DNA from 3 places in the Flavobacterium sp. KBS0721 genome. Region 1 is predicted to be linked to each of the others. Evidence: riboswitches for the same ligand, from Rfam matches in the RefSeq annotation. Region 1 holds a riboswitch; each other region holds the start of a gene.
The links. Region 1 has a riboswitch for cobalamin ahead of B0M43_RS00560 (TonB-dependent siderophore receptor). Riboswitches for the same ligand answer to the same signal wherever they lie in the genome.

Region 1 (10,006 bases):
TAAGTATATCTATAAATTTATCTCGGCCTATTTTAAGTTGATTCAACTCGCTTTTTAAAAGATAATACAATTTTCTTGCTCCAATTCGAGGCATTGTATTTCTAATTTCCAAAACCATATTAACAACTTTTGAAGCCAAAAGCTTCTTATCGCAACTTTTTTTTACTCGACGATAGTAAACCTGTCTGTCAATCCCGAACAAAGTACAGGCAAACATTATTGTTTGTTGTTGTTCTTTTTTAAAATGGTCGATTGTTCGGGTGGTGAGTTTTTTCGAATGTCAATTTGATATTCTTTTTCTGCTATATCAATCATCATATCGAAAATAATAGCTTTTTTATCAGCAACGAAAGCCTGCTGTTCTAAAAATGCTCTTTGTTTTTCCAATAACTTCACTTTGGCTTCAAGTTCCATTATTTTCTGTTCAGGAGATTTTTGCATAAGAGAAGGTGTTTGATTGTCCCAATCAAAGTTACCGAATTTTCGAAGCCATTGAACAATTGTTGAACGTGATTGAATAGCATAATCTTTCTTAACTTGAGAAATTGAGGTTTTTCCCTGTTCTATTTCTTGAACAATTTGAAGTTTTAAAGACATACTGTAATCTTTCTGTGTACGCTTAACATAGCGCAATTCTTGATCTTTTTCCATAATGATACTTTTTGTGTATCGCTATTTCAGGACAAGACATAATAAACATAAAAAAGGCTTTCAATTTCTGAAAGCCTTTTTTTAATGAACTAGAGAAATCCAAAAACTAATTCTAATTGTTCGGGTAGAAACCGTTTGGTCCAAAACCAACAGTTAATGTTTTTAATACAGTTCCTGTAGAAGAATATACTGTAACTGTACCATCTTTAGTAAACGCATTTGCATCTCCTGAATATATTTTACCGTCAATTGCACCAAAACCATAAAAAGTAGACCAACTATTATCTGTAACTGAAAATAAAGCTTTTTCAGAAAAAGTTGTTGCTGTTAAATTCATTACATAAACACCCGTTCCTTGAGTATAATAAATTTTATCTCCATCAATATCCATATTCAAAGCGCCTTTTAGCGTAGTCGATTCTATAGATGTAACAACATCGCTGGTAGTATTGATTTTAAATAATTTACTTTTAGTTTTGTTTCCGGCTAAAACATAAACGCTGCCATTATTTTCTTCAACAGAGTTTATTCCGTCTTCAAGAGTCAGTGTTTTTGCTACAGTATTATTTGCAGGGTTTATTATTGTTACTTCACTTCCGCTTCCAAAAGCGGCGTTTGTTACATATAACTTTCCGTTTGCAGCTATAATTTTTTCTGCTGTTTTACCTAAAGGAATAGACGCTAGGTAAACATAAGTTTTTGCATTATAAACCGTAACTGCGTTAGAAAGTGAATTAGTTACATATAATTTATCATTTAAAACAACACTGAAACGAGGGTTTTCAAGTTTCTCAGTAATTGTTCCTAAACTTTTTAGTGTATAACGGTTTATAATTCTTACCTCGTTAGAATTGTTTAATACAATAAAAGCTTTTTCGTTACTAAACGTTAAAGATTGTGCTACGTCACCCAATACAGCTGAAGGGTTTACCAATTTGAAAATATCATTCTGAAAAGTAGCCAAATCATTTGAAAGAAAGGATACAGAAGCATTTACGTCCTTGTAGTTTCCTTCATTTAAAATAAGGATTCCATTTTGATAGTCTCCTAACGGAATAACTTCTTCGTTGTCATTATTATCGCTGCTACAAGAAGCAAATAAAAATGCAGATGCAATAATTCCTAAATAAAGATTTTTTAGTTTCATGTTTTAATAATTAAGATTTAAGTAAATAGTTAAGTTTCGCCCCGGCATATAGCGATTTGGCAACGCTTCGTAATTTTCGTTCCATAAATTAGCAGCTTTGACGCCTACTTTAAAAGTGTTTTTTTTGCTAAAATTGTAATCAATACCTATGTTAGATACATTATATGCATCAAGAATATATTTTGGATTGTTGTCTGATGTGGTGAAGATTTCTCCCGTATACATAATTTGGTAATAGGCAGATAATTTCCTGTAGTTATAAGAGAATGAACCAGTCAATTTATGATAAGGCACATAAAATAATTGTTTGTCTGTTTTATCATCCAATGAAACAGTGTAAGCATACGTTCCGCTAAAATCAAAAGTATGTTTGCCAAAGTTTTTTCGCCATCCTAAAAGTGCTTCAGCACCATAAATAGTTACTTTGTCTGTGTTTTCAGGTGACCAGTTTCCTGTGTTGTTGGGCAGCCAGCGAATCATATCATTAATTTTCATTCCGTATGCTGTAATGGTCAGCCTGAAATCTTTATATTTAAATTCATTTCCTATTTCTGCCTGAAAAGAACTTTCCGGTTTTAAATCAGGATTTCCACTTCCTTCCCAGTATAAATCATTAAATGTTGGAATTCTATAATTTCTTGAAAAATTAAATTTAAGCTGATAGAAATCTGAAAAGTTATATCTGGAACCAAAAGAAAAAAGCACAGGACTTTTATACACATCCGAAACCTCTTTTCGGGCACTCATTTCATAATTCCATTTGGCTGTAAGACTATGTTTCCATAAAAGACTTAGCCCGCCAATTTCGCGATTGTTTTTTCCAATTCCTGAGCCAACTCCATCATTTTTTGTGTAATCTGCAATCGCACTAATTTTCATTCTAGAAGATAAGGAATAATCAAGATCGTACTTTCCAATAAAACTTTTAACTCCTCCCGAAGTAAATCCATCCCTGTTAATATCTTCAAAATAATTATAATGTTCGGTGATATAAGCTAATTTTAAGTTCGATTCGAATTTGTCGAAAGCGCTGCTCCATGTTAATAAATTTCGGGTATTGTAATCCTGATATTTTGTTTTAGTTTCATTTGGAGAAGTGAGCGAAAAATGACGTTCTCCATCGTAAATTTCGCTATAAAACTTGATACTGTTATTAGTATTTATTTTATATCCAATGGCAGCATCCAGCGTATTATTGTAATATTGTCCGTTTTTGTTCCAGACTTTCTGACCTACAAATTTAAAATCATTGTCTGAACTGTTTCTGGTAAAACTAGCATCAAAACTCCACTTTTTTGTGGCGGCTGTAATACCATAAATTGCACTTATGGTATTGAATTCGCCGTAGTATATCTGAAAATCGTTTTTAAAAGTATCAGTAAATTTCAAATCATTATTCAAATGAATCGTTCCTCCAATGGCACCGCTTCCGTAAACGATACTTCCGCCGCCTGCTTTTACATCAATAGAACTAAAGCCACGTGTTGAAATTGTATTAAAATCAGTTTGTCCTAAAAGTTGAGAGTTAATATTAATTCCGTTCCAGACTACTACAGTTTGTTGGGCGGTAGTTCCTCTAAAAGAAGGAGAGGAAGTCATGCCAAGGCCATTCTCTTTAAAATAAATAACAGTATTATAATTTAAAAGAGAAATCAGTGAAGACTGGTTTTTAGTAATAATGGAATCATTTAGCCGTTGAAGAGATTGGGTATTAGAAGAGTTTTTAAGATTCGCATCAGAAACCACAACTTCTTTTAAGTTATTAATAGTATCGCTCTGCGCTACAATAATCTGGCACAAGAAGAATAAACAAAAAGCAAAAAGTTTTTTCAAAGTCATAATTTCTACACTCTTTTTCCCGAGAGCTCGATATTTGTTACAAAGGCAGGTCTCCTGGCTTGCGTCTTGTTGTTTACCTTCCCGTTCGCGGGGGCGAGCAGTGGTTTGTAGATAACAACAATCATTCTTTTTTAGAACTAAGCTTACAGTTGCGGGTACAGCTCAAGATTTGATTATTACTTGATTCCCTTTTAATGTGTTTGAAATAACACAACCTTAATTGGCTGCAAAGATAAAGTTAAAAATGTCGATTTTTCTAATTTGTTTGACTTTTAAAACTAAAATGGAAACAAAATGATAATTAGAGTTCGATTTTGATAACTTGTCCAAAATCTACTTTGTTATTAAAGGCATCTTTTAGCGGCAATGAAGTATGATGACATAAAATGCTACGAATCACTCCAGCATGTGCTACGATAATGATAGGTTTTGTTATTTCTTTTGAAATTTGAGATAAAAAATCGCCAACTCGTTCATGTAATCTTATAAACGATTCGCCATTGGAGGCGCTACTATTTACAAAATCCTCCATCCAGGGATTAAGTTGTTCAGGCGGAATCTCATTCCAGTTTTTCATTTCCCAATCGCCAAAATGCATTTCCATCAAACGATCTTCTTTTTCAAATGCAATCGTTTTAATATTTTTTTGAATGTATTCTGCTAAAATCACACAACGTTTCAACGGACTGGAAAAAATTATTGCTTCAGAAGGTAATTGCGAAACGATATTTTCAAAAACAGATTCAAAAGGTTCTGCCAATCCCACATCCGATTGTCCGTAGCAAACTCCTTTTTCGCAAATTGTTTCGGTGTGACGAACTAGATAAGCTTCCATATCAAAAGTAGACTTAAATAATAAACAACCTCGCAAACCTGTTGTGTTGCGCCAAGGCAATCACCGGTATATCCATCAATCCATTTTTTGAAATAGCGCGCCAGAAAAAATCGTGTTATAAAAACCGGAACTAAAGCTAAAAGGAATTTATATTGAAAATAAGAGAAAACAAAAAGAGGAAGCAATCCGAAGAAAAAAGAACCTAAAACTTCTTTCCAGGAATGGTTTTTAGCAATAGGTTTACTTTTGCTCGAAGCGTCGTCTCTTGAATATTCATCCGTAAAAATAATAGAGATCGCAGCCAAACGGCTTAAAGCGTGCGCTGAAACAAATAAAAGAAATACTTGAATAATCGATGTAGTAATATCTCCTTTGAAAAGAGAAATTGATTCTGAAAGTAATTTGAATTTCACTAAAAACAATAAAACCAAACCAATGGCTCCATAAGCGCCAATCGCGCTGTCTTTCATAATGATCAGGATTTTTTCTTTGGTCCAGCCACCGCCAAAACCATCACAAACATCTGCAAAACCATCTTCATGAAAAGCTCCCGTCGTAAGTACAGAAATAATTAGAGCAAAAATTACCGCTGTTTCTACAGAAAGAAAAAGAGAAAAAAGATAAAAAGTTAGAAAAGAAATACTGCCAACAATCCAGCCAATCAAAGGAAAATACCGAGTGGCCTTGTTTAAATAATCAGGATGATGGTCGATGTTTTTTGGACAAGGAATTCTGGTGTAGAACATTAAAGAGGTAAAGAAAATATGTAGTTCTTTTTTCATTTAAAAAATGTAGAGTTATTCGGCTAAAGCCATTTTGATTGTCAATTATGTAACCAACATCTAAAGATGTTGTCTATTCAATTTAGATTGCTGATAATTTTCATTATTAATCTGAATGTATTTTTTCTGAATAGCCCCCAGATTTATCTGGGGTATTGTTATTTAGTGCTACAAAGGCTTTAGCCAAATTCTTGTTATTTATTTTTTTTGAAACCCAAATTTGCTAATAATTTCATTGTATTCTTCCTGAAAAGTTTTTTTCTTATGATGACTTTCTTGGTTTTTAATATAATCCCTTACTTTATCTACTAAAGATTCTGAAACTGAAACCGCAAAATATTCATCTTGCCACTCAAATTTTTCTTTTGTCAATTTATTTTTATTAATCCAAAATGAAGATTCGCCCTTAAGTAATTGTATTATTTTTTGAATATTTTGATCAACTCCCAAAGAAATTAGACAATGGCAATGATCTGAATATCCATTTATAAAATCAACATAAATTCCTTTTTCCTTTGCGTTTTCTCTAATATGATTCCAAACCTTTTGTCTTAATTCTAATGAATCTAAAAATGGAAATCTATTTTTTGTACCCCAAACAAAATGGATGTACACTTTTATTAATGGCATAATTATAATGTTTTTCTTACTTAACGAAAAAATAGCACTAAAATTACTTCCTACTAATCCCTGCACTTTCAAAACTTGCCATATCATTCAAAAAAGTTTCAGCCGATTTTAAAATAGGAAAAGCAATGGCACAACCCGTTCCTTCGCCCAAACGTAAATCCAGATTTAAAATAGGTTTTGCATCTAAATAATCAAGAAGTTTTTGGTGTGCTTTCTCGGCAGAACAGTGACAGAAAAAAGCATTGTTTTTAATATTGGGATTTATTTTTGAAGCAATCAAAAAAGCCACGCTACAAATAAAACCATCAACCAAAATCAGCATTTTGTTCTCCAGGGCGGTCAACATTCCGCTGGCGATTTGTATAATTTCAAAACCTCCAAAATAAGCCAGCTGCTGTTTTAATTCGGCTTGACCGGAATAATTTTCAATTGCTTTTTTGAGTAAGTTTTGTTTCTGAAGCAGTTTGTCATCCTCAACTCCGGTGCCTTTTCCAACACAATCTTCGATAGGTAAACCCGTTAAAAGACTCATTAAAACCGAAGCCGTAGAAGTATTTCCAATTCCCATTTCACCAAAGCCAATACAGTTAGAACGGGTTTTAGCAATGTCTTCAACAATCGACTTTCCTTTTTCGAAACACAATTGCAATTCGGTTTCGCTCATAGCGGGAATGTGCAAAAAAGACTGTGTTCCTTTGGCGATTTTTGCATGAATCAAATTCGCATTGGTGGGAAAATCATAATTTACTCCGGCATCCACAATCGATAATTGAATCTTGTTTTGATTGCAAAATACATTGATTGCCGCACCGCCATCAAGAAAATTACCCACCATTTGTCGCGTAACATCTTGCGGATAAGCACTCACGCCATGATTTGCAATCCCGTGATCAGCTGCAAAAACTACTATATTTGGTTTTGTTATTTTTGGATTCAGAGTTTCAAAAACCGTTGCCATTTGAAAAGCCAGCTTTTCGAGACTTCCTAAAGAACCAATAGGTTTCGTTTTAGAATCTATTTTTTCCTGTAAAATTGTACTGAAATCATTTTTAGTTTCGACCTCGTTTTCAACTTTTAGATTAAAATCTGTAATAAAATTTTCAGCAACATTTTTAATCTCTTTACAAATTGGAGCTTCAGATTTTTGTTTCCAATGCAATTGCTGCAACATCGGTTGATTGTCATAATTCGTTGCAGGTTTTCCAATACAGAAATACCCCAAAGGCTCGATATTTTCAGGTAAATCGAGAATTTTTTTAAACTGGTAATAATCTAAAATCGAAACCCAACCCATGCCGTAACCTTGTTCTGTAAGCGAAAGCCAGATATTCTGTGCCGCACAAACCGAACTAAATTTTACCGCTTCATTACTGCCTACAGTCCCAATAGTAAATTGGTTTAAAACCGATCGATCGTACGCAATAATAAGTCCAATTGGAGCTTCTTCAATCGCTTCAAGTTTCAACGATTTGTAATGCTCTTTTTGTTCGGGATTATCGGTAAGTTCTTCTGCCTTTTTATTGTAATCTAAAAATAGATTTTTTACAGCCGTTTTAACTTCATCAGACTTTATTATAAAATAGCGCGTAGCATCGGTCAATCCAACAGATGGTGCCCAATGTCCGGCTTGCAAAGCTTTCTCAATCACTTCATCGGGAACTTTATCAGCAGTAAAATGTCTGGTATCCCGGCGCGATTTTAAAATATCATCTAAATAGCTCATAAATTCTTTAAATTACAATTTTTAAATTCTAAATTCCAATTCAACGGCAATTACAATATCAATTGCAAAAATCAAATGGCAATTTGAAAATTTAAAGATTAAAGTAAAGATAAAGTATAAGGTTGGAATTTGGAATTTAAAAATTGAAATTTGAAATTTTGGATTTTCAAATTGCAATTGTCATTGATATTGATTTTTGACATTGACATTGATTTTTGACATTGACATTGATTTTTGACATTGATTTTTGAAATTGTCAGCCTTTTATCTTAACCGGAATTCCCGAAACCATCAAAACCACTTCATCAGCATTTGAAGCCAGAAACTGATTCATCCAGCCTTGCAATTCGGTAAACTTTCTGCCAATATGAGTTTCGGCATGAACGCCCATTCCAATTTCGTTAGTTACAATTATTAAAGTTGTATTTTCCTGATTTACTATCGAAAGAAACTCTTTTTTGGCTTCTTCCAAACTTAAATTCACATCATATTTATGATCGGTAAAAAAGTTGGTTAACCAAAGTGTTACGCAATCGATCAGCGCTACTTTTTGGGTAAAATCAATTTTACTTAAATATTTTTCCTCTTCAATATTCGTCCATCGTTCGTCACGTTCCTGCTGATGACGATCGATTCTGTTCTGGAAATCGGCATCCCATTTTCTGGCCGTCGCTATATAAATTGGTGAATCTGAAAGCTGTAAAGCCATGTTTTGAGCATAACTACTTTTTCCTGATCGTTCGCCTCCGGTAATTAAGTAAACCATTTTTTGAGTTATGAATTATAAGTTATGAATTATGAGTTAGATGTTAAGATTTAGATGGTGAAATTAGATTTTGAGAGTTTACTTTATTTAAAATCTTAATGATTTATACTCAATGTTGTAAATTAATAATGCACTCAAAACTCATAATTAATAACCCATAACTAATAAGGACAATGTCTGCAATCATTTCCGCAACAAGTTCCTCTTTTTAGATGAAACCAGGTTTTAAAAACGTACTTGTCATTTTCGATATAATAATCGATTCCTTCAATTAGTTTTTCTTGTTTAGGTAACGATATTGCTTTGTTAATAAGTGCTTTTTGAGGGGTAATTGTTTCTACATAAGCATCAATTTTGTCTTCGCAAGCTTCCTTAAAGCAAATCGGACACAGGCAATCGCCTCCTTCAGAAAGGTTAAAAATAGGAGGGAAGTCATTGCACCAACATTTGCTTTCTTCTGAAATATCTCCACAACTAAAAGAAGATTCACAACTTGAGCAAAGTTTCGTTTTTATGCTATTCATAGGTTAAAGATGGTGTTTTTTTGGTTTTGTAAGAATAAAGGTAAACAAAAAAAATAGAAATTGCGTTACCTTTGTAACTCTCGAAAGAGTAAAATTTGTCCCGTAATAGTTTAAATTACGAGATAAAATGAAGAATGCAAAAACTATTCCTTAAAAATAAGATAACCCATATATGAAACATTTATTACCAAAACTGATTTTTATTTTACCCTTTTTTGTTCTTGTTGGATGTAAAAAAAATGAAACAGAAGCCGTTGTAAAAAATGAAATTGCGAAAAACAGTATCGAATACGCATCGGGACTTTCTATAGTAAAGCACGATGGATATTCAGTTGTAACAGTTTCTGAGCCCTGGCCCAATGCCAATGCAAAATTTACTTATATTCTAAAAGAAAAAGAAGCCAAGGTTCCGGATAGTTTACAAAAATATACCACAATAAAAATTCCTTTAGAGTCTGTTGTGGTAACTTCAACCACCAATATTCCGTTTCTCGAGATGCTCGAAGTCGAAGATAAATTAGTTGGATTTCCGCATACAGATTATGTTTCATCAGAAAAAACCAGAGTTTTAATCGACAAAGGATCTGTTAAAAATGTAGGTGAAAACGAAAAATTAAATATCGAGCAATTAATCGAATTGTCTCCGGATTTGATTGTAACTTTTGGTGTAGACAACAATAATTCAGCGTTGGATAATTTGAAAAAAAGTGGTTTGAATGTTTTAATTCAGGCCGACTGGATGGAGCAATCTCCACTAGGAAAAGCAGAATGGATCAAACTTTACGGAGCTTTATTTGGTAAAGAAGACAAAGCCAAAGAATTATTTGATAAAATTGTTACCAGTTATGATCAGGCAAAAAAATTAGTAGCCGATAAACCTGCAGCCTCATCTGTTTTATATGGTTCGATGTATGAAGATGTTTGGTATGTAGCCAAAGGAAACAGCTGGGTAGCCCAGTTTATGAAAGATGCTCACGCTAATTATTTATGGGCAGATTTAAAAGGAACGGGAAGTGAAGGCTTATCTTTTGAAAAAGTCTTGGTAAAAGCCAAAACGGCTAATTTCTGGATTGCTTCCGGATCGTTTAAAACTTTGGCAGAAATAGAAA
Region 2 (10,006 bases), 2.4 Mb from region 1:
CGGCCTGCAGACCTTTTACTTTTTCGTGTGGTGTATCGAGCGCGCTCAAAATAAGGATCGGAACAATTATTTTTCGGCTCCTTAAAACTTCACAAACTTCAAATCCGGTAATATCAGGAAGCATGATGTCGAGAATAATAATGTTATACTCGTTTTCCATCACTTCTTTTATAGCATCAAAACCTTTGGTAATGGTTTTAACTTCATAAAGATGTTCCTCAAGTCCTCGCGTAATAAACGAAGCTACTCTTGGATCATCTTCAACTAATAATACTTTATTCATAACCGGATAAGAATCAAATTTGTTGTGATAAAAGTAACTAAAAGTATCACCGTGAGCAAAGAATCGTAAAAGAATATAGTACGCTATAAATTGAATTTTTGTAATGTAGAAATTGGTATCTTTAAAATTCCGTAAAGGTTATCCGGAACCTAAATTTTTTTAAACAAAAAAATAATATATGAAGCTATTCTACACTAAAATAATACTGTTTTTAATGTTCTTAACTTTTTTTTCCTGCGAAACCAAAAAGCAAAAACCAGAATCGAAACCGTACAAAGCAGGTGTAATTTTATCTTTTGATGATGCCTATGTTGATGAATGGTACGAGGCCGATCAGGCTTTGAAAAAATACGGATGGAAAGCTACATTTAATGTTTGCAGAATTGATTCGATTGGAAAACCTCAGATTAAAAAACTTCTTCAATTGCAGAAAGAAGGTCACGAAATTGCAGCTCATGGCTACCATCATTACAATGCCGTAAAATTTGTAAACCAACACGGAATCGATGCTTATATGCAACAGGAAATAGATCCTATGATTGTTTCTATGAAACGATTAGGTTTTAATGTTACGACATTTGCCTATCCATACGGAGAAAGATCTGACGCACTTGATAAAGCTTTATCTAACGATTATAAAATCATAAGAGGAAGAGCCTTTGGAGGCGAAGCTCCGGAGAAACAAGACAGTTTTTTTAGTAATTCGAAAATAGTATTTGCTTTTGATATCGATAATAGCCATATACATTTTAGCATTCCGTATGTTTTAGAATTGCTGGATTATGCCAAAAAGCACAACAAAATTTTACTTTTATGCGGTCATAAACCCGTTAAAAATGTAACCGAAAATTATCAGACAAAAATAGAAACCTTAGAATTCATTTGTAAATACATGAAATTGAATGATCTTAAGTTTTATAAAACATCTGATTTAGATGATCTGCTGCCTGAAAAATAATTATATAGCAATCGTACTAACACGTTTTTATAGCTCCGTAGAAGCGATATATTTATAGCCAATAATTAAACAATTTTTAAATTCGTGAATTCGTGGCTTTTTTGGCGCCGAAACAGCTATGATTTTCAAAGATTTTCAAATCATTTTTATCCTATAATCTGTGGCTAAACTTCCGTTTTTGTAAATCTTCAATTCCACATTTTTGACTTTTTTTCGTGTTTTTCGAAAATCATAAAATTTACTCTGCAACCACCATCATTCTTACATTTTTGTTTGTAAATGTTAATAATCCTGTTATTTTTTTTATGATTTTGGGCAAAACTGCTCGATTTTTCGTACCTTAAAAATTCTAACAAATAAAAGACAATGATGACAAAATTACGAATTTCATTAATCAACATTCACGGACTCTTAAAAGGTTCTGGTTTGGAGATTGGTAGAGATGCTGATAATGGCGGACAAACAAAATACGTATACGAACTTGCTGAGTTTTTATCACAACACGAAGATGTAGAACATGTTCACCTTTTTACAAGATTAATTGACGATCCAAATCTTTCTCCTGAATATGCAGTTCCTATCGAAATCATTAATGATAAATTAGACATAAGACGTATTCCTTTTCTGGGAAAAAAGTACAAAGCAAAAGAACAATTATGGGAAGGCTTAGACACTTTTGTAAACGGAATTGTTCAGCATATCAAACTTCACGATATATTCCCAAACTGGATTCATTCGCATTATGGCGACGCAGGATATGTAGCCAGCGAATTATCTACTATTTTAAATATTCCTTTCGCACATACCGGACATTCTTTAGGTTTTCATAAAAAAAGTAAATTACTCGAAAGTGGTTTGAGCGAAGAAGAAATCGAAAAGAAATTCAAATTCACGCAAAGAATCGCTGCCGAAGAAAAAACGTTAGAATTATCTGAATTTATTGTTACCTCGACAGAACAGGAAATAGAAACCTATAAACCTTATAAAAATTTTGAATTAGCAAAATACCACGCTATTTCGCCTGGAATCGATACCAGAAAATTTGTTCCGTATTACCATAGAGAACAGGATTCTGAAAAACAAATGGAGGAGGAGCAAAGAAAATATTGGGTAGCAGAGACTATTTCGAAATTTTTAATAAATCCGCACAAGCCCTTTATTCTGGCGCTTTCACGACCTGATCGTCATAAAAATCTTCATACCTTAATTGAAGTTTATGGTAAAGACAAAGAAATGCAAAGCATTGCCAATCTGGTCATTTTTGCCGGAATCAGAAAAGATATTTCAAAAATGCCGGAATCTGAAAAAGATGTTTTGACAGATTTATTGCTGTTGATGGATAAGTATGATTTGTACGGAAAAATGGCCATTCCGAAAAAACATGATGTAGAAAATGAGGTTTCGATTATTTACCGTTATGCAGCCGAAAAAAGAGGTGTTTTTGTGAATTTAGCTTTGCATGAAAACTTCGGTTTAACCGTAATTGAATCGGCAAGTTCAGGTTTACCGGTTGTGGTAACCAAGAACGGCGGACCATCAGAAATTATTCCGACTTGCCAGAACGGAGAATTAGTAGATCCACTGGATGAAAACGAAATCAAAAAAGCATTGCGGAATATTTTAACCAATGAAAATCAGTGGAAATATTATTCGAACAATGGCGCCATTAATATTCAGAAACATTACAGTTGGTTAAGTCACGTAAACCAATATGTTGATTTGGTCAATGAAAATTTATCCTTATCATCAGGTTCAGGAATCAAAAAACAGCATTATCCTAATATCAATATCGAAAGATTAAAACGTAAGGTGGAACATTTATTTGTTTCGGATATCGACGGTACATTGATAGAACCAAAATTAAACAACCCCGGACTAAAAGAACTCAAAGAACATTTGATCAATCGTACCGATAAAATGGCATTTGCACTGGCATCCGGACGAAATTTAGCATTGGTAAAACAAGTGATCGACCAAGAACAATTTCCTTTGCCTGATTTTATTATTTGCTCTGTAGGGACTGAGATTTATTATACAAACGGCAAAGATTATATTTTAGATAAAGGCTGGGCTAAATTTTTGGCCGGTCGATGGAAAAGAGAAGATATTGTCAACCGTCTAAAAGAAGTTCCGTGGTTGCGATTGCAGGAAGAAGAAGCGCAAAACCCCTATAAAATATCGTATTATTATGATAAAGAAAAATACGATCACGAGCAGTTAATTGCAGTTTTAGGTACAGGTTGGTATAAAGTAAATATTATTCCGAGTCACGGCGAGTTTCTTGACTTTATCCCCAAAAGAGCCTCAAAAGGAAATGCTATCAAATTTTTATGCCGTAAATGGTCTATTCCTTTATCGAATGTTATTGCTGCTGGAGATTCCGGAAATGATATCGATATGTTCAGAGGTGCTGTAAAAGGAATCATCGTAGGAAATCGTAGTGTTGAATTGGCTGATTATGAAACTACAAAAAGTATTTATGTGGCCAAAGATTCAGCTTCTTCGGGAATTTTAGAAGGATTAAAACATTATAAAATAATTAAATAAATAACAGATGTTGGTTATTCTTTGAGATGTCCGGATTATCGTTGTCTTTAGAAAGTTCCGAAGGAACGATTCATATTGTAGCAAGGGATTTTAATCCCTTGAAATGTGGAATTTCGACAAAGATTGGTGATTTTGTTTGCGGTCCTTCGACTTCGCTCAGGATGACAAAAAATGACACAATATGTTAAATAATAAAATAGGTTAAATATGTATTCAGGTTCAGGATTTAGTAATTGGGAAATAGGAGACGTCGATGTGTTTATAGATGAAAGCGGAGTGCATCATTTATTTCATCTTATTATTCCCAATCACGATTATATTGCGCATGCAGTATCAAAAGATGGTCTTTCTTGGAAAAGAGTAAAAAATGCTTTGTTTGTAGGCGATCCGGGTGAGTGGGATGATGATATGTTATGGACAATGCATGTTAGTAAAAACTCTGCCGGAGAAGGTTACGAAATGTATTACACAGGTTTAAAACGTCAGGACAAAGGAATAACCCAAAAAGTAGGGCGCGCAGTTTCGCCTGATTTAATTCACTGGACAAAAGACAATCAATATGGATTACCATTGCGAAGTAATGCCCCATATTATGAAAGCAGGGAGAACAATCCGCGTGAATGGCTTAGTTTCAGGGATCCTTATAAATATGAATTTGAAGGAGAAGATTATTTGCTTATTTGTGCCCGTAGCGCTGTAGGACCAACATACAGAAGAGGTTGTATAGGAGTTGCAAAAAGAGAAGAAAAAGGTTTTGTGCTGCAAAAACCGCTGCACGTAGCGTATGTATATGATGATATCGAATGTCCCTGCGTGGTAGAAATAAAAGGAATGCATTATTTGCTGGGTTCAATTCGCGAAGATATCAAAGTGCGTTACTGGTTTTCTCCCGATTTTAAAGGAGAATACCACGCCTTTCATAATAATGTATTAATGCCGCAAGGCAATTACGCCGCAAGAATTGTAAAAGAAGGCGAGTATTATCTCATTTATAATTTTTACTTCGTGGGAGGAAATGTGAATACACTTCGCGTGATTCCGCCACCAAAACAGCTGGATGTTGATAGTAATGGAAGATTGTTATTAAAGACCTATCATCACTGGAGAACGCTTTACCAGAGAACCATTCAACAAAAAAACTTGCCTATTCCGGTACCTATTTTAGGAAATCCGTCGGCAAATTTTGAGGTAGAAAATGAAAATAAATGGCGAATGGGCTGCCGAAGCGGTTATGAAGTTTTTTGTTTTGATAAACCATCGGAAAATTTTGTCTGGGAAGGAACATTGGCTGTCGAAGGAATGGGAAAAACCGGTTTTGTGATCGAATGTGATGAACAAGGAACGGCTTATTACATCTCAATTGATTTTGTAAATGGGTTTGTGCAATTTAGAGCCTGGGGATTTAATGAAAAGGATGTAAAAAATAATTTTGTTTTCGAAAATATTCAAACCAACCAATTTGAAATTGTAGATACTAAAGAAATTTATTTTAAGATCATTCGTTACGGAAATTATTACGAGCTTTCGATCAATGAAATAGTGAAGCTAACGTTATTGGACTATAAATACAGCGAAGGTAAAATTGGCGTTTACGTTTGTTCTGCTATAGTTGCTTTAAGTGATTCAAAAATTCATGTAATTCCAGAACCCGAGAACGAATATGCAACCGCAGATCCTAATAAAGCAATGGATGAATACAATAAAATAGCACAGTAGTTAAGTTGTAATAATGATGGTTGAACTATTGGGAATTACTTTCTATAATGCTTTTAACGCTTTGAATAAAAGTTTCGGTATTGTTGATTTCGCCTTTTATATAAACATCATATTCGGTTAATTTAAACTGTTCCAGCATATCTTTTTTTAGATATTTTATCATAGACTCAAGACTTCGGGTATCGGTTTCTGTTTGTCTTTTTAATTCACGTTGTTTGCTTTCCAGGTAAGCTAAAGTTCTTTTTAATCTTAGTACATTACTATTGTCCACACTTAATATTCTTAAATTTAATAAAAATAACGATAATCAGGAATAAGATAAAATTCAATATTTTTCCAAAAACGTACCAGTGAATTGAATTTATCTTATTACAAGACTATCGTTTCAGGTAATTACGTAAGAATTGGATTTTTAGTTTTGAAATATAAGGCAAAAAATTAAAAAGAATAATAAGAATTAGATGTTTTTGGGTATAACAGTTTGATATGTTACTGTTTAGATCGAAATGTAAGAAGATTTTTATTTGATTTTTTATTTAAAAATCTTTGCGAAAGGAAATGTAGATGAAGCTTTTTTTTAATTTGAAATAAAAAATGATAGCAGGTAAAACAGAATAATAAAGAAGCTGTGTTTTTCTTACTCAGGCAAACACAGCTTCTTTTATATTATAGCGTGACAGATTATTTTACAACAGTCGCTTCCAGTTCAACTTTTAAGGTTTCAAAAAGACTTTTCACTTCGAGTAAAGTTGTAGCTTGTTTGATGTTGTGTTTCGCCACCCAATCCTGAATAAGATTAAAATGCGGCCAAAGCTCATCAGTCGCGGTAGTGTAAATATTCAACCGAACAATTCCGCTGCATTCATATCCGGCTTCAGTAATGACTTGTTCCAGATTTTTTAACGCCAGTTTTATTTGCGATTCCATGTTTTCGTTACTCGAGATTCCTTCAGCATTGATAGCCGTTTGTCCCGAAACGTACAGGGTTCCTTCCGGATTTTTTACTTCAACAGCCTGTACGTAACTGCGCTGGTTCTGCCATTCCCAAGGATTGATTGCTCTTTTTTCCATTTGTTTTCCTTTTTTCGTTTGTGCCAATACAGGCATCGTAGTTAATAATAGTAATACTAAAAGGTTTGCTGTTTTTTTCACGATTACATTTTAAAATTGTAATACAAAATTGAGCATAACGGCTGGAAAGTACTCGTGACATTTTTCACGATTTTGATGTGAGAATTGTCACATCAGGAAGATAATCGACTTAGTGTTTCGCGCGAAACTCCTAAATACGAGGCAATAAGACTTTTGGGAACACGCTGCATTAGCGAAGGATATTGTTTTAATAATTGGTCGTAACGTTCTTTAGAGTTAGAAGTCTGCCAGGAAATAATGCGGCGTTGTGATCCCAGAAAACCAAAAGTGGCTTTCTCCAGAAAAAAGCGCTCCATTTTTTGCAGGCCGTTGCATAGTTTTTTATAATCTTCCAACGAGCAGCAAAGCACTTCAGTATCTTCAAGGCATTCTAATGTCATTGTAGCTTCAGTTTGGGTAAAAAAGGCGTAGTAATCACTTTCCCACCAATCTTCCATCGCAAAAGAAACAACATGCTGCTTTGCTTTTTCATCAGTATAAACCAATTTTAAAAGTCCCGAAAGTACAAAATAAGAATGCTTTACAGGATCGCCTTCCTGAATAAGAAACTGATGCTTTTTAAATTTTTTGGCAGTAAAATGAGCAGCCACAAAAGCAAACTCCTCGTCTGTGAGAGGAATTATTTTCTCGATATGTTCTCTAAGTTGATTGTGCATAGTAGCATCCAAAGTTATTGAAATTTTAATAATAGAAAAGCTTTTATTAGCGATATCAATTTTGGGATTAGCATAAAATATAAGAAAATTAAATTTAGAAAGTAGTTAACGATTTAATAAAATTAATAACAATTTCTTAAACTTTTGTTTATTAGTGTGTTGATAAATAATGTTTTATAAAGCAATTTTAGGAACATTATTAACGAATTAATATTTATATTTGAGAATGAATCAGAGTCAAATAATTTAAAATATTTACAAATGGATAAAGCTATAAAACTAAAAGTTCGTAAGGAGTTGGATAGTCAACAACAGTTGAATATTATTAAATTAAAAGGTAGTTTAATCTCTAAAGGTTATACCGAAATTATTCACATCCTGGATCAGGATGATGAATTTCATATCAATTCTTTCGCAACTCCTTCTGAAACTACAAATGAAGTCCAGGAATTTATTAAAGCATTTATCTACAAAGAAAATTTGGCAGATACGATAACAATTTTCAGATAATTATAAAATTATTGCTTATAAATAAAAATCTACATTTTATTAGATCATTAATTTCTAATCCTATTTCAACCATAGCCCAAGGTTTCAACCTTGGGTTACGTGTTTTTAGAACCAAATTCTCCAAGTCCAAACGGTCGAAATCGTTGCCAATCTTAGATCTGTATTTTAACTCAAATTAATTTGGCAAAAACCTGTTTTTAAGACACTTGTGTTATTAATAGCATTTGTGTTAATTCATTGTTAAAAATGTAATTTTGTTGCATTATACTTCTTTTTATAAAGATAATCATATCTTTACGTCAGATTTTGGTCTGTTTTCTTTAGAAAAATAAAAGAAAATAGTTAAAAGGGAATCAGGTGTAAATCCTGAGCAGACCCGCTACTGTAAGTTCTATACAAGTCTTTAAACGTTACTAATGCCATTGTTCGCCGCTGCGGATGAGAAGGTTGTTTAAAGATGGAACAAGTCAGGAGACCTGCCATAATCACATAGTTTAAGACTTTCGTGGAATAAAGTCGAACAACAAGAATTGACCTGCTATTGCATAGCGGGATTCTCTCTTTTTGCTTTTTGATTACTACATCCGCGAAATTTATTTTAATTAAATCAGTGATGTATAATACAAAAAAAATACTCTTATTCTCTTTCTTGTTTTTTGCTCCTTATTTGCTTCATTCGCAAGTATCTAATGACAGTTTGCGCGTTTTAAAAGAAGTTATTTTGAAAGGTAAACCCTATCAGGAAGTAATTCCCGTACAAAGCCTTTCTGGAAAATTACTCGAGAATTTAGGAAGCCATAATGTTGCCGATGCGTTGAGATATTTTGCCGGAATCCAAATTAAGGATTATGGCGGTCTCGGCGGACTTAAAACGGTCGATGTACGTAATATGGGAACACATCATGTAGGTGTTTTTTACGATGGTATTCAGTTGGGTAACGCGCAAAACGGAGTCACGGATTTGGGCAAATATTCCTTAGATGACATGGAATCCCTAACATTATACAACGGACAGAAAAGTGAAATTTTTCAATCAGCAAAAGATTTTTCAGCCGCTTCGACTATTTATTTAAGAACAAAACGTCCTGTTTTTGTTGGCGATAAAAAAACAAATTTACTGGTACGGTTTAAAACCATGTCTATCAATTACTTCGATCCTTCTTTTAGATGGGAACAAAAACTGAGCGATAAAGTCAGTCTGAACGTCAGTTCTGAATACATCAAATCAAACGGACAATATAAATTTAGATACAAAAGAAATAATCTCGACGGATCTATAGCTTACGATACCACTGCCACGAGACATAATAGCGATATAGAAGCCTTACGATTTGAATCCGGACTTTACGGAAAAATCAATAACGGTTCCTGGGATGCCAAAGTGTATTACTATGATTCTGATCGAGGAGCTCCGGGAGCGATTGTCGAGAATAAATTTTCTGATGGTTTCAGACAATATGATAAGAATTTTTTCGCACAAGGAACTTTCATTAAAGATTTTACCAAAAGATATAAGTTTCAGGCCAAAGGAAAATACGCTTACGATTACACACATTATGTGGCAAGAGATACAACTAATATATTAGGTGAAACTGTAACTGAAGGCGCTCAATCTGATGATAGTTATTACCAGCAGGAATATTACGTATCGGCAGTAAACATGTACAGTATAGTATCGAACTGGGATGTTTCGCTATCTACAGATTTTCAGTACAACAGATTAAATGCAACCAGAAAAGGAATAAATACTCAGTTTTCTTTTCCACAGCGTTATACAGCATTGTTTTCTTTGGCAAGTTCTTACCGATATGGTGGTTTTAAAGCTTTAGGAAGTGTTGTAGGGACTTATGTTCAGGAAGAAGTGCGCTACAATGCAAAAGCTCCCGATAAAAAAGAATTTACGCCTGCCTTATTTTTAGGGTACACGCCTTTTAAGGATTACGATTTTAATGTGAGAGCATTTGCAAAACGTATTTTCAGAATGCCCACTTTTAATGATTTGTATTATACAATGGTTGGTTCAAGTACTTTAAGACCTGAATATATGAATCAGTACGATATTGGTTTTACTTATAATGTACTTCTACATAAAGGATTTTTGGATAAAATATCTTTTCAGGTTGATGGATATTATACCAATACCAAAGACAAAATAGTAGCAGCGCCAACAGGAAATTTATTTCG
Region 3 (10,006 bases), 1.5 Mb from region 1:
AAATATCCACCTACTGCATACTTTTGATATTTTTCGTAACTTACGTTAGGAGCGGCATTATAATAATTGGCAAGTTCTCCGTTACCTTGAAAAGCAAGTGTAGTACCTACTAACCATTTTCTTGCCTGCCCGATACCTGCACCAATTGTAATTTTATTTGGCAGTTTTAATTTATCTTCCTGCGCAGGAGCCTGATAAGGATCCGGATCTCCATCTACCGCAATAACTCTGGTACTATTTGAATTTAGAGTACTTGCAAAAGTATACGCTAAACTAGTAAATACGCTTAATTTTTTATTGATTTTTGTTTGATACATTGTACCAATATTAAAACTCACCCCTGACAACTCAGAAGCATTAGTTTCGCTTGTACCATTTTGAACTCCAGTAGCAAGCTCAATAGTTGTAGTGGTAATTTTACCAAAATTATATTGTACATCAGTTCCAATATTCCACTTAGGTGTAATTTTGTATCCTAAACCTAAAAATACTTTATTCACGCCGCCTTTCCCCTGAAGTTGAGAACTTGTCCCGTCTGGTATAGCAGTCTGGTCATTTAAGATTCTATAGTCAACAGAAGTTACAGGAACCAAACCAAACGCTGCACCAAATTTTCCCATTGGGATTCCCACTGCTAAATAATCAAAAGTAGATTTTTGTGATTTTGCAGATTCTTCAGTAGTTTTTAGTTTTGCACTTCCAAAAGTTCCTCCAACGGTAAAAGTAGTTTGTCTTAAACTAGCATAACTTGCCGGATTTTCAATATTCAAATGGATACTATCCTGCTCTACAGAAACTCCAGCCATAGACCTATTTTCAAGAGTTCCTTTAAATCTAACATCCCCAATTCCGAAGAAAGAATAAGGAGATGCACCCTGTTGAGCAAATGAAACGAACGAGATAAGCAAACAAGCGCTTACTATAATTTTTTTAATCATTGTCGATTTTTATATTGAAATGTTTGGTTCAAACTTTCTAAAAGAAAATTTGAATTGGCAAATATGGTATTTTTTAATCGTTTAGCCAAAAAAACTGCATCGCCTCCCGTTAAAATTATTATAAAATTTGAAAAGTTTGCCCGATATTCATCGATAAAACCATCAATCTCATAGACGAAGCCATTTACAACTCCGGAATGAATGGCCTGTTTTGTTGAGTTTCCTATATAGTTTTCAGGCGTTTCAAAAGCCAGCAAAGGCAACTTGGCCGTGTAGTGATGCAACGCCTCATATCGCAATCGTAAACCCGGAGAAATTGCTCCGCCCAGATAATTATCATTTTCGTCGATAAAATCGTAGGTAATACAAGTTCCAGCATCTATTACTAACCTGTTTTGTTTAGGAAACTGCAAAGTAGCTCCGGAAGCCAAAATCATTCTGTCAATTCCTAAAGTTTTTGGGGTCGCATATTTATTTACGAAAGGAAAAACATCTTCATGAGTAAAAAAATGAATATTCAGCTCTTTTTCGAAAGTCAAGAAAGATTCTTTTTCGATTTTTCCGACTGATGCAACAACCAAATCGGAGCAGTTTGAAAATTTTTTTAAAATTTTTTTAATTTTTTCTTCAAGCTCATTTTTCTCAAAAACAAAGTTTTCAAGAACAGTACTCTCCTCAAAAACAGCCGCTTTAATTCGAGTATTACCCACATCAATTGTTAAAATCATATTTATTTCTTTACCATTGCGAAGATACGAATTGATTTTTTTAAAAAAATGTTTTGGATAAACGAAAAATGATTCTATATTTGCACCCGCATTGAGCACAAGACGGTACCTTAGCTCAGATGGTAGAGCAATGGACTGAAAATCCATGTGTCCCTGGTTCGATCCCTGGAGGTACCACCAAAACCCGAATAGCAATATTCGGGTTTTTTGTTTTTAACACTTTCCTGACTTTACCGCTATTTTTTTTTACCGCAAAGGTCACTAAGTTTTTTTTACCTAACGTTATGTTGAGAAAACACAAAGTTCGCAAAGCTTTACGATAAAAAACTTTGCGAACTTTGTGTTTTTTTTTTAGTTTTTGACTGCGATAAAAAGCCTATTGAATTTTACCAATATTGTGTCCCAACGGTTAAAACCGTTGGCTATGTTTATATTGTACTAAAAAAATTCTAGCATTAATTTCTACTCTTACATGCTGTTGCATTTCAAATATAGCCCGTGGTTTCAACCACGGGACACGTGATAATACACAAAAAAGGTTCGCAAAGCTTTATAATAAAACTTTGCGAACCCTTGCGTAAATCTAGCGTTCCTTGCGGTTAAATTCTTTCGCAATTAAATCACCTGCAAAAAATTATTGATGAAATACAGAAACTGCAGGGAAATAATATCCTGAATAATTTACCGAAGCTGTTTTAACTCCTGAATCAGCATTAAATAAATAAAGATTATTGATGGAGAAATTAACGCCAAAACCTTCATTTAATGTATTTAATACCAAAATATGTTTCTTTCGATCATAACCAATTCCTGCACCATATAAGATATTTGAATTTGTTAATGTAATAAAAGGCGCAGTCAATGACTCTGGAGTTCCAGTGTATTTGTAAACTTCTTTACCACCGCTAAAACTTCCGTTTTTAGCAATAAAAACATCATTTTTAGCCGCTGTAATAGATCCCGGATGCCATGCTCCCCAGCTTCCGTAAGCCTGAAAACCTAATGGAATTTCTTTTACTTCAAGAGTATTTGAATCTATACTTATCAGATTTTTACCTCCTGCTGCCCATACTTTTTTATCATCGGTAACTGCAAATCCTAATACCATACCCGGAATCGTTTTTTCGATCGCCAATGTCGAAGCATTAATAACAATCACGCCTTTTGAAGCAGACAATGCAAAAACATAACCGTTAGACTTCACGATATCTCCTACCTGACCAGTAATACCATCAATTTGTCCGCTCACTTCCATGGTATTAAGATTAAGCTTAAATATTCCTTTACTTGAAGTCAAAAGAGCCTGATTTTCATCAATACCTACTAGTGCACGCCAGTCGTTTCCACCTTTAGCCGCAATTCTTTTTTCTTCTTTAAGCGAATAAGCATCTGCCACTACAACTGGTCCGCCAACTTTAGCAACTAAAAATAGTTTTTTATTAATGATCGTTCCAAATTCTAATGTAGACGTTGCCGGTTTTAAATCCTTATCCGGATTTACTTTTACAAAAACACTGTCTTCTACTGCTTTTGTATCATATCTGTAAAACCCTACCGTTCCTGTTCCGTGACCAAACCATCCTTCGTTGATCATAAAGAAACCATTTTCATATGCTCCCCATGCATGAATATCATAAGTAAGAGCTACGTTTCCGCCATCATTTTTGGCTATCATTGTAATTTTAAAATCTCCTCTTGTTTCCGGTTTAAAGATATAGGTAGAATCAGATCCTACTACTTTTCCGTCTATAGCCCATTCAAAAGAAACATTTTTTCTATCTGCTAATTTTGAGCTCAATTGCAGTGCTTTTCCAATGGTCAAAGTATCTTTTAGCTGCTGTTCGTCTTTTATTACAGGCGGCGCTGTAAAATCATCATCATTATTACACGAAACTGTCAGCAGCATCAAAGAGGCGATTGCAATTAATGGTTTGGAAAAAAATTGGTTTTTCATTATTAAATATTTAAAAAATTATATTACTTAAATCTTTAAATCGAAATACAATTTACCCTTTCAAAAGTTATATAAACAAACTTTTGCAAAAGCAAATATCTTGTAAAACGATACGTTTTAATGATTTTTTTAATGAAGAAAAAGAATGAATCGAATAGAAAAACATCTCGAAGGAAATTGTTTTTACGATATCATATTTGCTGAAAAAAAATCTCATAAACTCTATTTTTGGCTTACGAGAATAGAATAACGAAACCATACATGATCACAGAAAGTGAAATGTATTGTTCTTAATTCAAGCTTCAATCCCCGAAAGCTATTTATTACTATAAAAATGGCAGGTCTTCTGACTTGCTCCCTACACCCAGCCTTCCCTTTCAAAATGAAAAGTGACGTATTAAAGGGTTTCAGTTAATGAGCTTACAGCTGCGGGACAGTTTTGGATTTACACCAAATTCCCTTTTAATGTCAATATTGTATCAATATGACAACCATTTTCTGTTCTAAAATTTGAACTGCAAAACTAGTGTTTTCTTTCGTAACAAAGCAAGAGTTCTTTATTTTAAAGGCCTTGAGCATTGCAGCAAACTATAACTTATTCGATTTATAAAGCTTTGATTTATCGAATAAATGTTAAATCAACAAATAAACACTATTTGTTAAAAAAGTATCAAATAAATAAAAAATTATCTTTTATATTCGTTAAAAAATATTTAATAGTTTTAATTATTACCAAGTATACAAATTAGTTTATGAGTAAAACTTCTACAAAAGGCATCTGGAAAGTAATTTCAGCCTCATCAATGGGTACTATGATCGAATGGTATGATTTCTATATTTTTGGGAGTTTGGCCGTCGTAATTTCAACTAAATTTTTCCCTAGTGATAATCCCACCGCGGCTTTTTTGTCGACATTAGCCACTTTTGCTGCCGGATTTGTTGTCAGACCATTTGGAGCTTTATTTTTTGGGAGACTGGGAGATATTATTGGCCGAAAATATACTTTTATGGCCACTTTATTATTAATGGGAGGTTCTACTTTTTTAATAGGATGTATCCCGAGTTATGAAACGATTGGTTTCATGGCGCCTTTATTAGTATTGATTTTGCGTTTATTGCAAGGATTAGCGCTTGGTGGAGAATACGGAGGTGCAGCGACTTACGTAGCCGAACATGCTCCAGTCGGACAAAAAGGATACTGGACTTCCTGGATTCAAACTACCGCGACAGTTGGTTTATTCATTTCGTTGATGGTTATTCTGGCAACCAAAAATGTGCTTTCTCCTGAAGATTTTGATTCCTGGGGATGGCGTGTTCCGTTTTGGGTTTCGATTGTTATGGTAGGCGTTTCTTATTTAATTCGTAAAAACATGGACGAATCTCCGGTTTTTGCCAAAGCTAAAAAAGAAGGTACAACCAGTACAAACCCTCTAAAAGAAAGTTTCGGGAACAGATACAACCTGAAATTTGTATTACTTGCTTTATTTGGAGCCACAATGGGACAAGGTGTTGTTTGGTACACGGGACAGTTTTATGCCATGAGTTTTATGAAAACCGTAATGAATATCGATTCTTCGCAGGTAGATGGATTATTAGGTATTGCACTATTATTAGGTACTCCGTTTTTTATTTTCTTTGGATGGCTGAGCGACAAAATAGGACGAAAATATATTATGATGGGCGGTATGCTTCTTGCCATTTTATTCTACAGACCTATTTACAAAATGATGTACAATACCACAGATGTAAGCTACAAAACTGAACTTACTCAGGCCACAAAAGAAACAATAGAGGTCAATAAAAATAATGATTCTATTTATACTACACACAAAGAATATAGCGACGGAACTTCTTTTTTACAGAAAAAGACGCATTTTTCAGGCAAAAAAGATGATCAGATTACTACTTCGATTACTATCAATTCAAGCGATGAGTGGACTTTAATTTTCTTAGTTTTCATTCAGGTTTTATTTGTTACCATGGTATACGGACCTATTGCGGCATTTTTGGTCGAAATGTTTCCAACAAAGATCAGATATACTTCAATGTCTCTGCCTTATCATGTTGGTAATGGTATTTTTGGAGGTTTACTTCCTGCTATTTCAACCTATTTTGTAACGCATTCTAAAGCAGCCGGAAAAGCGGAATTTTACCTCGACGGACTTTGGTATCCTATTATTATAGCTTCAGTCTGTTTTGTAATTGGAATGATTTATATCGATAATAAAAACAAAACCAATCACCTTTAATATTATAAACTATGAATGCGATCAAACAAATTTTAGGTGTTTTATGGATTATTCTTGCAGCTGCAGCGGCTTACTTTTGTGTATTTGAATTTGGCTTACCCAAACTCCTGTCAGACCAGCAAGATGATTTAGTTTTTGGAATCATTATCCTTTTTATTCTTACTCCTCTTATTGTTTTAGGATTAGGAACATTTGGTTATTTTGCCGTGATTGGAGAATATAACGATAAGAAGAAATAATTACGTGGTAAAGTTTTTGAAATCAAAATTCAATATATTTACAAGTAAGATATCACAAAAAACTTTGCAATAATATTTTAAAAATTAAAAAAATGGGAGCTTGGGATTACGGAATATTTGATGACGACACAGCTTATGACTTCTTTGACGAAATAAGAGAGGATGCTAGAACTTTTTTTAACTCTTCATTTGAAAAAGCAATAAATTCAGATTATTTAGATTACGAAGATTGCCATGCAGTTACAGTTTCTGCTGCGTACATTGATAATTTTTTAAATGGAACAAAATTTAGAAATGACAACGAAGATGAGGAAGACGAAACTAATGTAAATCTTTTTAATTCCCTAAATAAGGAACTTATTTTAAACGATTTAAAAACATCTGCAGTACGTGCCTTAGAAAAAGTCATAAGTGATAATTCTGAATTAAATGAGTTATGGTCTGATAATGAAGAATTATACCCGAAATGGAAACAAAACATTGAAGATCTAATTAAACGTCTTAAGAATTAAAAACATAAATTTAACAACCAGAAAAGGGCTGTCTATTATATAGAGCAGCCCTTTTGCATTACTAACCAAACCAAAATCTTTACTTAGCAAGTATATCTTAAAAAGGGCCATCTCAATAGACTGCACCCAAAAGTTTAGACAAATTAATAATTAAGTTTTATAATAATGAGCTCGATATTGTATCGGGCTCATTCCTTTTAGATTAAGTTTAATTCTGTCATTATTATAATAATTTATATACTCAACAATCTCTTGTTTCAATTGATTAATGGAAGTGTATTTTTTAAGATAAAACAACTCTGATTTTAATATTCCAAAGAAGTTTTCAATTATCGCATTATCAAGACAATTACCTTTTCTGGACATACTTTGTTTAATTCCTTTTTTCTTTAATAAATGGTGGTATTGTTTCATTTGATACTGCCAGCCTTGGTCAGAATGCAGAGTCAGATTAGTATTATCGGGTATTTTTTTAAATGCTTTTTCAAGCATATTTAAAACTTGATTAAACACTGGTCTTTGTGATAATTCATAGCTAATTATCTCTCCATTAAACAGATCAATTATCGGCGATAAGTACAATTTATTGCCAGAAACATTAAATTCAGTCACATCGGTTGCCCATTTCTGGTTAGGTCTATCAGCTTTAAAATTGCGCTGTAGTAGATTAGGAGCTATCTTTCCCTGCTCTCCTTTATACGATCTGTACTTCTTGATTCTGATTAAACTTTTTAATCCTAAAAATTTCATCAATCGAAGCACTGTTTTGTGATTAATTAAAATCCCCTCTTTTTTGATTAATAGAGTAATACGTCTATATCCTAATCTACCTTTATGATAATTGTAAATCTGTTTAATTAAATCTTTTATCTCTTGATATTTATCGATTGCCTGACCTTTCTTTTCATAATAATAATACGTACTTCTAACCATGTTCATACAATTTAGTAAAAGATCTAAATCATACTTATGCCTTAATTCCATTATGGTTTGAGCTTTTTGTTTTGATTGGCTTGCTCGGCTTGAACTAAGGCGTTGAACTTTTTTAGAATTTCATTCTCAGCGCGCAGGTACTCTAACTCCTTTAAGAGTTCCTCTTCCCTGGTTAGAGGTTTGTCTGTTTTTCGTTGCTTTCTCTTAAAATTCATAACTGCTGGTCTACCACGTGATTTAAGTTCTAAACCTGCCAAATCATCTTTTGCATATTTTCTTTGCCAGCTTATTATGGTTGACTGCGCTGGAATTTTGAAAATCAAGCAGGCTTCATCCAAAGATAAAGACTTATTTTCAATGGTTTGTATCACTTTTAATTTAAAGTCTGCAGTATAAACTTTATTTTTTTGCCTTGGAAAAAGACCTTCAATTCCAAATTCATTATAGCGGCTAATCCAGCACGTAAGGTTGCTTTCAGCTATCTTGTTTGCTCTAGCTGTGCCTTTAACCGAATTATGTCTTTTCAAAACTTCTTCTACACAACGAAGTTTAAATTCACAATTGTACTTGACTTTTCTTTCCATAAAAATGCCCCCAAATAGTGTCTAACTTTTTGGGGGCAGTTCAAAAAGAGATAGCCCTTTTTTAATTATCAGAAAAAATTAGTTTTTTGTAATCGTGTATTTTTTTCCAATAAAATCAACAACGATTGTATAATCTCCTGCAACAGCAACTGGAATATTAGCTCCTCCGGCTTCTAATGATAAATTATTACCATCGTCACCAAAGTTAGTATCCCATTTATCGTCAAGTCTGAATTTGTACTCCCCAACTACCAGTGGTCCTGTATAGGAGTATGTTTTAGTTGCTAAATCATACTCTAGATTAGTATCCGGATCATTCCATCCATTAGGCGTTGCAGAACCAATCATTCCCCAATTGTCCCAGGCAGAATAAGAAGTAACAGCTATTTTGATCACATTTGAATACTGAACAATACCTCTTGCCCCAACATATGACTTAATACGAATATCAGCATCTTGAGATTCAAAAGCCGTTAATCCGGCATTAAGCGCTGCTGCATTAAGTTCTCCACTTGTTACCGCTACCTTATTTGTTGTTGTTACAGAAACTACAACTACATCTTTAAAGTCTGTTCCTGATTTTGCCATTTGAAGTTCATAACTTATAGCCATTGGAGCACCTCCATATTGCGCAGCATCCCATGTAAAGGTCGCAACTACTTCATTAGGTGTTAGTTTATCAAGAACAAAAACTGATCCTTCAGCAGGAATTGCCAGTACAGCTGCCTTTGATGGCGTTACAACGGTAAGATCATCATCTGAATCACAAGCTGTAGCTGATATAAATAACAGTGCAAATACACTTAGTTTTAATATATTTTTCATATTTCTCGTATTAAGATGAATAGCCTGGATTTTGAGTTAACTGTGAATTCGCTTGTAATGCACTTGTAGGGATTGGGTACAAGTTGTAAGTTTCAGGAATTGCAACTCCATCTTTTACTCCACCTTTCCAAGGCCATAAGTAAGATCCTCCAGTGAATTTTCCAAATCGAATTAAATCTTGTCTTCTGTGTCCTTCAAGGTTCAATTCTCTACCTCTTTCTTTCAAAATGAAATCAAGGTTTAATTCTCCTGCATTTATTTCTCCTGCATGTGATCTTGTTCTCACTTTATTCACATATTCTAAAGCTAATCCTGCAGAACCTCCATTTGCTCCTCTTACAACACACTCAGCATACATTAAGTAAGCATCCGATAATCTGAACAAAGGAAAGTCCGTATTCGCAAAACTTGTTGCATTTGTAGTTCCTACAAAGTTTTTGTTTGTAAATTTTACACTAGGATAACCGTCTGTCCATTTTTTATAATCATTCATCTCGTATGAATGTCCTGTAGTAAAGAATAATTTTGCTCTGTCATCTTTAGAATCAACAAGATCTCCATTATTAAACAATCCATACCAGGCTTTTGTAGCTCTGTGACCACTCCAGCCATCAGTTGCACCATAAGTATTAGGATTCATTGTTTCTGTACTTAAATTTCCATTGATGATGTAAGTTGTGTTACCATAACCCTGACTTACAACTGCATCTGCAATTAAAGTATAGATAATTTCCGGCGAAGTATTGTTGTCTCCTGAAAACACACTTGCAAAACTTGGAGCAAGAGTATAACCGCCTTCGTCGATTACTTTTTTAGAATACAATAAAGCATCATCATATCTTTGAGTTCCTGTATACACTTCTGCATTTAGGTATAATTTTGCCAAAAGCATTCTTACTACATTTTTATCTGCTTTACCGTAAGATTTTGTTGCTGTAATAGTACCTTCAACTTCTTTCAATTCAGACTCTATAAAAGCAAAAAGTTCTTTTCTTGTTGATTCCTTTTTTGGAGTAGAAGTATTAATATCATCTTCAGTCGTAA

Region 2: it holds a riboswitch for cobalamin, as region 1 does, so the genes downstream of both, B0M43_RS15665 (TonB-dependent receptor) here and B0M43_RS00560 (TonB-dependent siderophore receptor) in region 1, are expected to answer to the same signal.
Region 3: it holds a riboswitch for cobalamin, as region 1 does, so the genes downstream of both, B0M43_RS07140 (DUF5074 domain-containing protein) here and B0M43_RS00560 (TonB-dependent siderophore receptor) in region 1, are expected to answer to the same signal.

Annotation. Positions count from the first base shown of each region.
Region 1 covers NZ_CP042170.1:102,218-112,223, reverse strand. The annotation lists gene B0M43_RS00570 (IS3 family transposase) at 1-217, opposite strand, end outside; gene B0M43_RS24595 (transposase) at 217-651, opposite strand; gene B0M43_RS00565 (YncE family protein) at 764-1,798, opposite strand; gene B0M43_RS00560 (TonB-dependent siderophore receptor) at 1,802-3,637, opposite strand; cobalamin riboswitch at 3,664-3,871, opposite strand; gene cobC (alpha-ribazole phosphatase) at 3,939-4,472, opposite strand; gene B0M43_RS00550 (adenosylcobinamide-GDP ribazoletransferase) at 4,457-5,254, opposite strand; gene tnpA (IS200/IS605 family transposase) at 5,453-5,971, opposite strand; gene cobT (nicotinate-nucleotide--dimethylbenzimidazole phosphoribosyltransferase) at 5,928-7,607, opposite strand; gene cobU (bifunctional adenosylcobinamide kinase/adenosylcobinamide-phosphate guanylyltransferase) at 7,864-8,373, opposite strand; gene B0M43_RS00530 (DUF5522 domain-containing protein) at 8,535-8,897, opposite strand; gene B0M43_RS00525 (ABC transporter substrate-binding protein) at 9,070-10,006, shown strand, end outside.
Region 2 covers NZ_CP042170.1:3,607,850-3,617,855, forward strand. The annotation lists gene B0M43_RS15625 (response regulator transcription factor) at 1-283, opposite strand, end outside; gene B0M43_RS15630 (polysaccharide deacetylase family protein) at 462-1,241, shown strand; gene B0M43_RS15635 (HAD-IIB family hydrolase) at 1,608-3,788, shown strand; gene B0M43_RS15640 (glycosyl hydrolase family 32) at 3,996-5,504, shown strand; gene B0M43_RS15645 (hypothetical protein) at 5,530-5,775, opposite strand; gene B0M43_RS15650 (RidA family protein) at 6,186-6,575, opposite strand; gene B0M43_RS15655 (Crp/Fnr family transcriptional regulator) at 6,749-7,312, opposite strand; gene B0M43_RS15660 (hypothetical protein) at 7,574-7,822, shown strand; cobalamin riboswitch at 8,113-8,321, shown strand; gene B0M43_RS15665 (TonB-dependent receptor) at 8,436-10,006, shown strand, end outside.
Region 3 covers NZ_CP042170.1:1,596,289-1,606,294, reverse strand. The annotation lists gene B0M43_RS07155 (hypothetical protein) at 1-938, opposite strand, end outside; gene B0M43_RS07150 (type III pantothenate kinase) at 935-1,666, opposite strand; tRNA gene B0M43_RS07145 (tRNA-Phe) at 1,771-1,846, shown strand; gene B0M43_RS07140 (DUF5074 domain-containing protein) at 2,301-3,620, opposite strand; cobalamin riboswitch at 3,939-4,131, opposite strand; gene B0M43_RS07135 (MFS transporter) at 4,373-5,869, shown strand; gene B0M43_RS07130 (DUF6814 family protein) at 5,881-6,108, shown strand; gene B0M43_RS07125 (DUF4259 domain-containing protein) at 6,201-6,620, shown strand; gene B0M43_RS07120 (IS3 family transposase) at 6,771-7,604, opposite strand; gene B0M43_RS07115 (helix-turn-helix domain-containing protein) at 7,604-8,137, opposite strand; gene B0M43_RS07110 (SusE domain-containing protein) at 8,216-8,962, opposite strand; gene B0M43_RS07105 (RagB/SusD family nutrient uptake outer membrane protein) at 8,973-10,006, opposite strand, start outside.